DNA from 2 places in the Salinicola sp. 4072 genome. Region 2 is predicted to be linked to the other one. Evidence: predicted binding sites of a transcription regulator. Region 2 holds the regulator's gene; the other holds the start of a gene.
The links. The regulator FNR, encoded in region 2, switches genes on or off when oxygen is low (the NO sensors DNR and NnrR bind a similar motif). The targets are predictions, from matches to a motif close to TTGATNTANATCAA.

Region 1: kdgD (5-dehydro-4-deoxyglucarate dehydratase) is a predicted target of FNR. The motif match lies at 2,178-2,191, and genes of this name have one in related genera.

The regions. Positions count from the first base shown of each region.
Region 1 is NZ_JAXOVV010000009.1:104,111-107,526, forward strand. Features, by position in the region: gene R3F72_RS08585 (SLC13 family permease) at 1-292, shown strand, start outside; gene R3F72_RS08590 (amidase) at 472-1,956, opposite strand; gene kdgD (5-dehydro-4-deoxyglucarate dehydratase) at 2,287-3,204, shown strand; gene R3F72_RS08600 (enolase C-terminal domain-like protein) at 3,364-3,416, shown strand, end outside.
Region 2 is NZ_JAXOVV010000008.1:89,230-92,645, forward strand. Features, by position in the region: gene R3F72_RS07925 (lipid-A-disaccharide synthase N-terminal domain-containing protein) at 1-175, opposite strand, end outside; gene R3F72_RS07930 (glycosyltransferase family 2 protein) at 172-987, opposite strand; gene fnr (fumarate/nitrate reduction transcriptional regulator Fnr) at 1,313-2,083, opposite strand; gene glgP (alpha-glucan family phosphorylase) at 2,507-3,416, shown strand, end outside.

The DNA.
Region 1 (3,416 bases), on a different contig from region 2:
CATGTCGCTGTTCGCGAGCACGCTGGGGGTGGTCACGCCGGCACTGTTCCCGCTGGTGCCGTCGCTGGCCACCACACTCTCGATCGACCCGATGATCATCTTCATCGCCATCGTCGTCGGCGCACAGGCCACCTCGATCTCGCCGTTTTCCTCCGGTGGCAGCCTGATCCTCGGCTCCTGTCCCACGGACGAGGCGCGCGCGGGGCTGCTGCCCAAGCTGCTGTTCCGTGCGGCCCCGCTGGGCTTCGTCGCTGCGCTGGTGTTCAACCTGATGCTGGCGTTCGTGTTCTAGCAAACCGGCGGTGATTCAGCGGTCCCTCCGGGTATCGACGCCGTTGGGATGCATCGAAGCAGTGGGGATGCATCGAAGCAGTGGGGACGGATCGAAGACGTTGGAATGAGTCGAAGACGTTCGAATGAAAGAAAAGAGGCGACGGAATCCCGTCGCCTCTTTTTTTGCCCGTGACCGGGTTATTCGCCTAGCGTCGGCGGCAATCGCGCCAGATCGCCACTGGCCTTTTCGAAGGCGCGTGCCAGTTGCAACACGCCCCAGTCGTCGCGGGGTCGGCCGATCAGCTGGAAGCCTATCGGCAGGCCGGCGCCGTTGAGTCCGGCCGGCAGACTGATCGTCGGGGCGCCGAGCATCGAGGCGGGAATCACGACTTCCATCCAGCGGTGATAGGTATCCATCGCGCTCCCGGCGATCTCGCGCGGCCAGTGCGTTTCGACGTCGAAAGGAAAGACCTGGGCGCTGGGCATGGCCAGGTAGTCGAAGCGCTCGAACAGCGCGCTCCAGGCCCGGTAGGCATCGCCACGCTGGACGTTGGCCACGTGGATATCCTGCGCCGAGAGCGCCAGACCGCGTTCGACCTCCCACTGCGCTTCCGGCTTCAAGCGCTCTCGGGTGGCGGGGGCGACGTAGAGCGCCCCCAGGTTGCCGGCGACGGCCCAGTGGCGCAGTGTCGTCCAGCTTTCCCACAGCATCTCGGCATCGAACGGCAGGTCGACCGCTTCCACCTCGCAGCCCAGCGGGGCGAAGCGATCCAGTGCCGCTCTGCATTGCGAGAGCACGCCCGCTTCCATCGCCAGATGCCCCTGCCAGTCGCCGAGCCAGCCGATCCGCAGCCCGTGAATGTCGCGGTCGAGCGCGCCGGAGACGCTGCTGCCATCGGGGATCAGCGGCTCCCCCAGCGTGAGCGGGACGCGTGGGTCGAAGCCGGACTGCGTGTCGAGCAGGCGGGCCACGTCTTCGACGGTTCGCCCCATCGGGCCGTTGGTGGCGAGCTGTTGACCGAACGGGTCGGCGACGAGACCGGGTACGCGGCCGAACGAGGGGCGAAAGCCGATCACGTGATTGAAGGCGGCGGGGTTTCGCAACGAGCCCATCATGTCGCTGCCGTCGGCGACCGGCAGCATCCGCATGGCGAGCGCTGCCGCCGCGCCACCGCTGGAGCCGCCGGCGGTGCGCGAAGGATCGAAGGCGTTGCGAGTGGCGCCGAATACCGGGTTGTAGGATTGCGAGCCCAGGCCGAATTCCGGCGTATTGGTCTTGCCGATGAAGATCGCGCCGGCTGCACGCATGCGCTCTGCCATCAGGCTGTCCTGCTGGGCGATCTGGCCGGAGAACAGCGGCGAACCCTGGGTCGTCGGGAAGCCTTGGGCGTCGGAGAGATCCTTGATCGCCTGGGGAAAGCCGTGCATCCAGCCGCGCGACTGCCCCGCAGCGAGTTCGCGATCGGCGAGCTCGGCCTCGGCGAGCAGCGGGGCGCGTTCGCGGCGGGAGACGATGGCGTTGACGACAGGATTCACGGCGTCGATATGATCGAGATAGGCGATCATGACCTCGCGACAGGAGACCGATCGGTCATGGATGCGCTGCGACAGCCTGGTCGCGTCCCAGGTGACGATCTCGTTCAGCGGCGGTCGGACAGGCGTGCGGTCGGAAGCGTTAGACATCGGCAAAGATCCCGGCAAAAGAGGGTGTCGATCAGCATACCGCAGTCAGGTGACTGTCATGCCGCTACGGCACGTCAGGCAGTCTTCTCTCCGATCCGATCTTGATGCAACCGTTCGTCTGGGCGCTCGGATTCGGCCATGCAGCCCTGGGTGACGCCAGGTTCAGCAAAGACGAGACATGCACCCAGCAGAATCCATCGAAGGTCTAACGGCATTCTGGTATGATGTATGACAACATATCGATAGAATCCTGCTTCCGCTTGCGCCATTTTAGCGCGGCGGCAGTCGGCCGAATGTCTGCATACGTTAACCCATGATAAGGGGAATCAGGTGAATTTTTCCAAAGAAGCGGTCGTTACCTCTATCACCGACGGTTTGCTGTCGTTCCCGGTGACCGATTTCGATGCCAACGGCAAGTTCGATGTCGAAAGCTACCGTCGCCGTCTGCTGTGGCTGAAGGAGTATGAAGTTTCCGCCCTTTTCGTGGCTGGCGGCACTGGCGAATTCTTCAACATCACCATCGATGAATATCGTGAAATCGTCAAAGTCGCCGTGGAAACCATCGGTGGGCACGTGCCGGTCATCGCCAGCGCCGGCCAGAGTGCCGAACTCGCCAAGGCGCACGCCAAGGCCGCCCAGGAAGCGGGCGCCGATGGCATTCTGCTGATGCCGCCGTACCTGACCGAGTGCCCGGAATCCGGCATCGTCGAGTACGCCGCCAGCGTCTGCGATTCCACCGACCTCAACGTGATCTACTACAACCGTGCCAACGGCTATCTCACCGTCAATGCCGTTCAGGCATTGGCCGATCGCTGCCCGAACCTGGTCGGCCTGAAAGACGGCAAGGGCGACATGCAGGCGCTCAACATCATCATCAAGACGCTGGGCGATCGCCTCGCCTACGTTGGTGGCGTGCCGACGGCCGAGATCATTGCCGAAGCCTATCTGGCCATTGGCGTCAGCACCTATTCTTCCGCGGTGTTCAACTTCGTGCCGGACATGGCTGTGAAGTTCTACAAGGAACTGCGCAAGGGCAACAGCGAGTTCGTGCGTCAGGCGACTCGCGAGTTCTTCATTCCGTTCGTCACTATGCGCGATACCCAGAAAGGCTATGCCGTCAGTCTGATCAAGGCCGGTGCCGACCTGGTCGGTTATCCGGGTGGCGACGTGCGTGCGCCGCTGACCATGCCCAACGAGAAAGAGCGGGCCACGCTCAAGCAGTTGATCAAAAAAGCCAACGTGCTCTGATCCAGCGTTCAAGGCCATCGGGGCGGCATCGAGCCGCTCCGTGACTTTCGCTGTGAATAGCTTTCGCTGCGAACGACTTTCAATGTGAATCAATGGTTCGGTGACTCTTCACTGTCAGTGAGCGTACGCCGTGCCGTCCGATGGTTGGAGAAACCCATTATGTCGAGCCACGCTACGCCCACTATCACGGATATGAAGGTCATTCCGGTCGC
Region 2 (3,416 bases):
GATAGATCGCGTAGGCCAGCAGCGTGGCACCGCCGCCCAGGCTGAAGAACCAGAATGCGACCGGGATGATGCTGCGCCTGGCGCGCTCGCTGGCGAGCCATTGAATGATGAAACGCGCCGAGAACAGCGCCTGGCCGATGAAGCCGATGGTCACCCACAGCCATTCCTGATTCATGGCGCCGGCTCCACGTCGTTCGACTCCGTGCGGTTTTCGACGGGCGCCGGACCGGGCTGGATCGAGTCGGCGATGACTGCCGGCAGCCGGCTTCGTCGCCGCAGCCAGATCACGCCGACCATGTCCACCAGGCCGACCCATAGCCGGTTGTTGAGGCCGTAATGCGACTTTCCCGCGCCGCGCGGACGGTGATTGACGGGGACCGAGACGCACTCGCCGCCTTGGGCGCGTACCAGCGCCGGCAGGAAACGGTGCATGTGATCGAAATAGGGCAACGACAGGAAGGCGTCGCGGCGCACCACCTTGAGGCCGCATCCGGTGTCGGGCGTCGCGTCGTTGAGCAGCGCAGAGCGAACCCGGTTGGCGACCCTGGACGAGACGCGCTTGATCCAGTCGTCCCGGCGGTTGGTGCGATGGCCGGCGACGAGTGTCACGTCGCCACGCTGGGCGCGTTCGAACAGCCTGGGCAGGTCGGCCGGATCGTTCTGGCCGTCGCCATCCAGCGTGCCCAGCCAGGTGCCGCGGGCCGCCCAGGCCGCCTGCCAGACCGAGGTGCTCTGCCCGGCGCTCCGTGCATGCCGCAGCGGGCGCAGGCGGGCATCCTTCTCCGCACGCTGTCTCAGCAGTTCCCAGGTGCCGTCCGTCGAGGCATCGTCGACCACGATCACCTCGTGGTCGATATCGGCGAGCGCCAGACTGATTTCATCGAGCAGGCGGGGGAGATTGCCGGCTTCATCCTTGGCCGGTATCAGGATCGAGAGCAGGGGTGGCGGAACGGATGACAGGAGGGAGGATTGGAGAGAGGAATGCATCAATGACAATTTTCCTGGCAATGGGACCGGTAAGCGCGGTCCGCCCTGTAACATTCAACGGCGTTGCTGACAGAACGCTTCTTCATGCGCAATGAGCACACTCCCGCTTGATGAAATGGGCTTGATGAAGCGTCGCTTGCGGCCTTCATGAAACTCTTGTCTGTAAAAATAAACCAGACGCGGACCGACCGCAGTGCGGGAGCCAATATGGTGGGCAATGGTCGCGTTTCAGACTTAAAGAAAGCTTAAGGGGCTCGATATCTCAAGGGGCTCGATATCCCCTGGCCGGATACCGCGGTGCGCTGCGCGGAATGTCACCGCAGGATCAGTGCTGGTGGATGACGGCGGGTCTGGCTCGGCAGTGAGAGGTCTGGGAGCGCTGATATAGGGCCTCGGGCTGCAGAATGCGAAGCTCCCGGCCGTCGAGCGCTATCAGCGACTGCTGCTGCAACCGGCCGAGAATGCGGCTCACCGTTTCGAGAGCGAGCCCCAGGTAATTGCCGATATCGGTGCGGGACATCGGCAGGCGGAAGCGCTCGGGGGAGTAGCCGTAACGCTCGAAACGTCGTGCCAGATCCAGGAGAAAGCTCGCCATCCGTTCGTCGGCGCTTTTGCAGGTCAACAACCGGATCAGGCGATGTTCGTCACCCATGATGCGGCTCATGCTGCGATAGAGCTGATTGCGCAACTCCGGCATTCGCTCGGCGAGGGCGTCCAGCTGATGAAAGGGAATTTCGCAGGCCGTCGAGCGTTCCAGGGCGATGATGAATCCCGCGTGGCTTCCTTCCTCGATGCTTTCCAGGCCCATCAGCTCGCCCGGCAGATGGAAGTGGCTGATCTGTTCCTCGCCATCCTGATCGAGCACGACCTGCTTGAAGCTGCCGGAGCGAACCGCAAAGATCTGCGTGAACGGCTCCCCCTGGCGGCAGAGCACTTCGCCACGCACCAGCGGCGCTCGCCGCCTGATGATGGCATCGAAATCTTCCATGGCCTGCGTGTTCAGAGCCAGGGGCAAACACAACGAACTGAGGCTGCAAGTACGACAGTGAGTGCCGGGACCGGGGCGGCAGGGGCCACCAATGGGTGATACGGACATGACGCCACCCCTCGCTTCGTGACTTGTCGATGTTATCAAGTCTGGCCTTGTGACAGGGAACAACGGCTTGTGCGAACGTGATGCGTAACGGCGGTAGTAGAGCGAGAAAAGACCGGGAATTCAACAGTGATGATGTAAGCAGGCTGTCGCCGCGAGCGGGGTTTCTTTACATTCGGTAAAACCGGGTGGCTACGGGACGTTCGTTGTTCGATCAGGCGCCTTGGTCGTCGTCATCGTTCATCTCCCGGCCTGCCTTTTACACCCGCCGGCAGCGCGCGGAATTGATCCCGGTCAAGCCGTGGCACCGAACAGCGGTATACCTTCCGACAGGTGGCTATCCACATCCTCCGGGGCGACCATCGACCCGACAATGGCGGCGTTCCGTATCGAGCATATCGGTTCGGCAGTGAAGGAGCATGCACCGTGACATCACCGTACGAACTGCCTGGGGCGGCCATCGAGGGCTTCGATACCTTGGTCGAGCTGGCACTGGATCTGAGCGGGACGTGGAAGCATGCCACCGACAGGATCTGGCGGGAGCTGGATACCACCCTCTGGAACCTGACACACAACCCCTGGGCGGTGCTGCAGGCGGTATCGCGCGAGAAGCTCGCCCGGACGCTGGCCGATCCGGAATTTCGAAACCGACTGGAGCAGCTGGCACGCCGCGATCGCGAGCAGCACGGTCTTCCCAGCTGGTTCGAGCAGAGTCACCCCAGGGCGCCTTTCACCGCTGTGGCCTACTTCAGCATGGAGTTCATGGTCAGCGAAGCACTGCCGATCTATTCCGGCGGGCTGGGTAACGTGGCCGGCGATCATCTCAAGGCAGCAAGTGATCTCGGCGTTCCCATCATCGGTATCGGACTGCTCTATCAGCAGGGCTATTTTCGCCAGCTGATCGACAGCGACGGTAGGCAACACGCGCTGTATCCCTACAACGACCCCGGGCAGCTGCCCATCACGCCGCTGCGCACCGCGAATGGCGAATGGCTGCGCCTGCAAATCGTGCTGCCGGGCTACTCGGTATGGCTGCGGGCCTGGCAGGCCCGCATCGGGCGGGTGACGCTCTACCTGCTGGACAGCAACGACATCGCCAATTATCCCGCCCATCGCGGCATCACCAGCGAACTCTATGGCGGCGATGCCGAGCTCCGGCTCAAGCAGGAGATGGTGCTGGGCATCGGCGGTTGGCGCTTGCTCGAAGCCCTCGAGCTGCATCCGCAGGTCTGTCATCTCAACGAGGGCCATGCGGCGCTGGTCGTGCTGGAGCGGGCGCGCAGCTACATGCAGTGCACCGGCACCGACTTCGAGACCGCACTGACCATTACCCGCG